2 regions of the Stenotrophomonas sp. 80084_Sma genome follow, and region 2 is predicted to be linked to the other one. Evidence: riboswitches for the same ligand, from Rfam matches in the RefSeq annotation. Region 2 holds a riboswitch; the other holds the start of a gene.
What was found. Region 2 has a riboswitch for glycine ahead of gcvP (aminomethyl-transferring glycine dehydrogenase). Riboswitches for the same ligand answer to the same signal wherever they lie in the genome.
Positions count from the first base shown of each region.

Region 1 (2,441 bases), 730 kb from region 2:
ACCGCGCGCTTGGCCAGGTCCGGGTGCAGGGAGCGGGCGACGCGCTGCGGGTCGGCTTCCAGCTGGCCGTCGACGTAGTCGTGGCAGGTGGCTTCAATGGCCTCGAGGGTGGCCGGATCGGCAGTGGGGCTCGTTGCTGCGGAAAGAGCGAACAGCAGGGCAATCGTGGACATCCGGGGCTCCAGCTCTGGGCGCGGGGTGATCATGGCATGGGCCAAGTGGCCCATCCACGCATGGCGTGGATCTACAGAAGCGTCTCGGCCGGTTCCTGCAGCCAGGCCAGCTTGCGTTCGCGCGGCTGCTGCTTGAGCTGCCACTCGGCCCGCGAGGCGGCAGCCCGGTCCGGGTACTCGCGCACGGCCAGCACGCGCAGCGGCGGCCGCGCCCGGGTGTAACGCGCGCCCTTGCCGGCCTGGTGGGCGGCGAAGCGCGCGTCCACGTCGGTGCTGATGCCGGCGTAATAGCTGCCATCCCGGCATTCGAGCAGGTACAGGAACCACGGGCGGAGGGACGGGGCCATGCCCGGATTATGCCGTGCTGCACTGCAGCGGATATACTGGCGCCCGAATGCAGGAGAGAGGCGCCGCGCTGGCGCCCGCCGAAGGCGCAGGCTCCCATGATCGCTCAGGCCGGTGGGCTGGAATCCCACCAACCATGCATTCGACTCGCCGAGCTGGAGAGAGGTCACCGGGCACGCCCGGGACGATCCGCCGAAGGGGCACGCGGCCTACGCCGCTGAACTCTCAGGCAAAAGGACAGCGGGAGCGGCACCGGTCATCGTCATCCCGTCATTGCGCAGGCAGTGGCGGTAGTCGCGCATGGCCGGCCCCACCGCGCCCGGAGCCTGTCCCATGCTGCTGTCCATCATCTACCTGATCGCCATTTCCGCCGAAGCCATGACCGGCGCGCTGTCCGCCGGCCGCCGCCGCATGGACCTGTTCGGGGTGGTCATGATCGCCTGTGTCACCGCCCTCGGGGGCGGTTCGCTGCGCGACATCCTGCTCGGCCACTACCCGTTGGGCTGGGTGAAGCATCCCGAGTACCTGGGCTTCACCGTGTGCGCGGCGCTGATCGCCACCTGGGTGGCGCGCTGGATGCACCACTTCCGCCGCACCTTCCTGGTGCTCGATGGCCTGGGCCTGATCGCCTTCACCCTGATCGGCTGTTCGATCGCGCGCGAGGCCGGCCATGCCATGCCGATCGTGCTGATCGCCGGCATGCTGACCGGCGCGTTCGGCGGCGTGCTGCGCGACATTCTCTGCAACGAGGTGCCGCTGATCTTCCAGAAGGAGCTGTACGCGATCATCGCGCTGCTGACCGGCGCGGCCTACCTGTTGCTGCTGCACTGGGGCGTGGCCGACGCCACCGCGATCCTGTGCTGCCTCGGCGGCGGCTTCGCGCTGCGCCTGCTGGCGATCCACTACCGCTGGGAAATGCCGAAGTTCGTCTATCACGACGAAGTGCATTGATTGTTTGTCGGTAGTGTCGGCCGCTGGCCGGCAACACGGCACACGCCCGCAGATTCCGGCAGGTTGCCGGCCAGCGGCCGGCACTACCGAATGCGTTGCATGACCATGGTCATACGGCATTGGCCGGGGTGATTGGCTACCATTGTCACCCCGTCGCTGCCGCGACGGCATCCAGCCACGCCGCGCCCGCGGCCCCGCCAGACAACTCCCTCCCCGCTGCCCGTGGTGCCGGAACGCGCCGACGGGCCCGCATGTCCCTGCGCGCGCAGGGCGCAGGATGCCCCATGTCTGTCGCCGAAAATTCCCGCTTCCGTCGTGCCCGCCTGTTGTGGGCGGTGCTGGCCATCGCCCTCGCCGCCCTTCTGGCGTGGTGGCTGTGGTCCCGGAATGGTGCCGGCAGCAGCGACGATGCACCCGGCAAGACGGTGCCCGTGCGCATCGCCCGCGCCAGCGCCGAGCCGCTGGTGCTGCGCCTGAAGGCGGTCGGTACGGTCACCCCGCTGCATAGCGTGGTGGTACGCAGCCGCGTGGATGGCGAACTGCTACGGCTGCATTTCCAGGAAGGCCAGCAGGTGAAGGCCGGCGATCTGCTGGCGCAGATCGACCCGCGCCCGTATGAAGTGAAGCTGGCACAGGCGCAGGGTACCCAGCAGCAGAATCTGGCCGAGCTGGAAAACGCCGAGCGCCAGCTGCAGCGCTACCGCGAACTGCAGAAGCAGAACTACGTGTCCGGGCAGGAACTGAGCGACCAGCAGAGCAAGGTGCGCCAGCTGCAGGGCCGCCGCCTCAGCGATCAGGCGTCTGTTGATGAAGCGCGCCTGCAGCTGCAGTACACCCGCATCACCGCGCCGGTCAGTGGCCGCGTCGGGCTGCGCCGGTTGGACGTGGGCAACCTGGTGCGCGCCAGCGATGCCGAAGGCCTGGTGACGCTGGCGCAGACCGCGCCGATCAGCGTGCTGTTCACCGTGCCCG
Region 1 is NZ_CM151177.1:4,283,774-4,286,214, forward strand. It holds gene ACZK3W_RS19700 (nuclear transport factor 2 family protein) at 1-173, opposite strand, end outside; gene ACZK3W_RS19705 (GIY-YIG nuclease family protein) at 245-520, opposite strand; glycine riboswitch at 561-650, shown strand; glycine riboswitch at 664-767, shown strand; gene ACZK3W_RS19710 (trimeric intracellular cation channel family protein) at 852-1,469, shown strand; gene ACZK3W_RS19715 (MdtA/MuxA family multidrug efflux RND transporter periplasmic adaptor subunit) at 1,754-2,441, shown strand, end outside.
Region 1: it holds a riboswitch for glycine, as region 2 does, so the genes downstream of both, ACZK3W_RS19710 (trimeric intracellular cation channel family protein) here and gcvP (aminomethyl-transferring glycine dehydrogenase) in region 2, are expected to answer to the same signal.

Region 2 (2,441 bases):
CGGGCGATGCGGGTCAGGCCGTCCGGGCCGTGGTAGACGGCGTACATCGACGCCATCACCGCCAGCAGCACCTGTGCAGTACAGATGTTGGAGGTGGCCTTCTCGCGGCGGATGTGCTGCTCGCGGGTCTGCAGGGTCAGGCGGTAGGCCGGGTTGCCCTGCGCGTCGATCGAGACGCCGATCAGGCGGCCCGGCATCGAGCGCTTGTAGGCGTCACGGCACGCCATGAAGGCGGCGTGCGGGCCACCGAAGCCGAACGGCACGCCGAAACGCTGGCTGTTGCCGACCACGATGTCCGCGCCCCATTCGCCCGGGGCGGCCAGCAGGGTCAGGGCCAGCAGGTCGGTGGCGACGGCCACCAGGCCGCCGCGTGCGTGCACGGCATCGACCAGCGCCTTGTAGTCGCCGACCTGGCCGAAGGTGTCCGGGTACTGCAGCAGCAGGCCGAAGGCTTCCGCTTCCAGCGCTTCGGCCGGAGTGCCGACGCGCAGCACGATGCCCATGGGCTCGGCGCGGGTGCGCAGCAGTTCCAGCGTCTGCGGGTGCACGGCGTCGTGCACGAAGAAGGTGTCCGACTTCGACTTGGCCGAACGCTTGGCCAGGGTCATCGCTTCGGCGGCGGCAGTGGCTTCGTCCAGCAGCGAGGCGTTGGCGATTTCCATGCCGGTGAGGTCGGCGCACAGGGTCTGGAAGTTGATCAGCGCTTCCATGCGGCCCTGCGAGATTTCCGCCTGGTACGGGGTGTAGGCGGTGTACCAGGCCGGGTTTTCCAAGATGTTGCGCAGGATCACGTTCGGCGTGTGGGTACCGTAGTAGCCCTGGCCGATGAAGCTGCGCAGCACGGTGTTCTTGTCGGCGATCGCACGGATCTTCGCCAGTGCCTGCACTTCGGTCATCGACTCCGGCAGCGCCAGCGGCGCCGGCGACTTGATCTTGGCCGGTACGATGGCATCGGTCATGCCATCCAGCGACGCGTGGCCGACGACATCGAGCATCTGCGCGATCTCGGCGTCGTTGGGGCCGATGTGGCGCTCGACGAACGCATTGTGGTGCTCGAGCTCACGCAGGGAAGGGGTGTTCTGGGACATGGCGAAGGATCCGTCAGGAAAGGGCACACGCACGGGCACAAGCCGCCGGTCGGCGGTCTGCGGGGCGCCCCTCTGTCCTTTTGCCTGAGAGTTTAAAAGCGCGGCGGACCGCAGCTTCGTGCCCCTTCGGCGCCGGATCGAACCGGTCTCTCCAGAGTTCTGTTACGGGTGGTATCGGGCCTGAGCGATTACGGGCGTTGCGCCTTCGGCAGCGGTGTTCCGCTTCTCCCACCGTGTTGCCCGCTGATTATAGCCCGTTGCGGGCCCGCCGGCCGCCTCCAGGCATGGCCGCCGCGCCTGAATGGCCGATGGCCCGGCCGTGCGTTTTGTGCACCGCTGCATGGCATCGGGCGCAATCCCCACCTATGATGGGCGGATACCCGAATTCATCTGGCGCCGTCCCTGCAGAAGGGGACCGGCGCCCGCCGTGCGTGCCGCGCATGGCCCTGCCGGACGCCTTCCCCATGACCGCCGCTGTTGCTCCCTCCACCCGCCGCATGGCCCTGCTGCTCGCCGGTCTGGCCATGTTCGGTCCGTTCTCGATCGACACCATCTTCCCGGCGTTCCCGCAGCTGGCCCAGCGCCTGGCGGTGGACGAAGTGGCGGTGCAGCAGACCATCAGCGTGTACCTGTTGTTCTACGGCCTGATGAGCCTGGCGCACGGCCCGCTGTCCGATGCCTGGGGCCGCAAGTGGGTGATCCTCGGTGGCCTGGTGGTGTTCGTCGGCGCCTCGGTCGGCTGCGCGCTGTCCACCGACCTGACCACGCTGCTGGCGTTCCGCGCGCTGCAGGGCCTGTCGGCGGGTGTCGGCATGATCGTCGGCCGAGCGGTGATCCGCGACCTGTACCACGGCCATGACGCGCAGCGGCTGATGAGCCAGGTGTCGATGCTGTTCGGCATCGCCCCGGCGATCGCCCCGATCATCGGTGGCTGGATCCTGCTCAGTGGCGCCGGCTGGCCGCTGATCTTCTGGTTCCTGGTGGTGTTCGGGCTGGTCCTGCTGGCGGCCACTGCGCGCTACCTGCCGGAGACCCATCCGGTTGAAGCGCGCGTGCCGTTGTCGCCGCGCACGTTGATGCGTGATTACCTGCGCATCGGCTTCAACCCGCGCTTCCTGCGCCTGGCGCTGGCCGGCAGCATCGGCTTCGGTGGCATCTTCCTGTACATCTCCTCGGCGCCGGTGTTCGTGATGCAGCACCTGCATCTGGGCGAGGGCGGCTTCGCCTGGCTGTTCATCCCCACCATCGGCGGCATGACCACCGGCTCGTTCCTGTCTGGGCGCATGGCGGGGCACACCACGCCTACCCGCCAGGTCGCCATCGGTTTCGGCCTGTGCGCGCTGTCGGTGCTGT
Region 2 is NZ_CM151177.1:3,552,685-3,555,125, reverse strand. It holds gene gcvP (aminomethyl-transferring glycine dehydrogenase) at 1-1,088, opposite strand, end outside; glycine riboswitch at 1,151-1,253, opposite strand; gene ACZK3W_RS16520 (multidrug effflux MFS transporter) at 1,553-2,441, shown strand, end outside.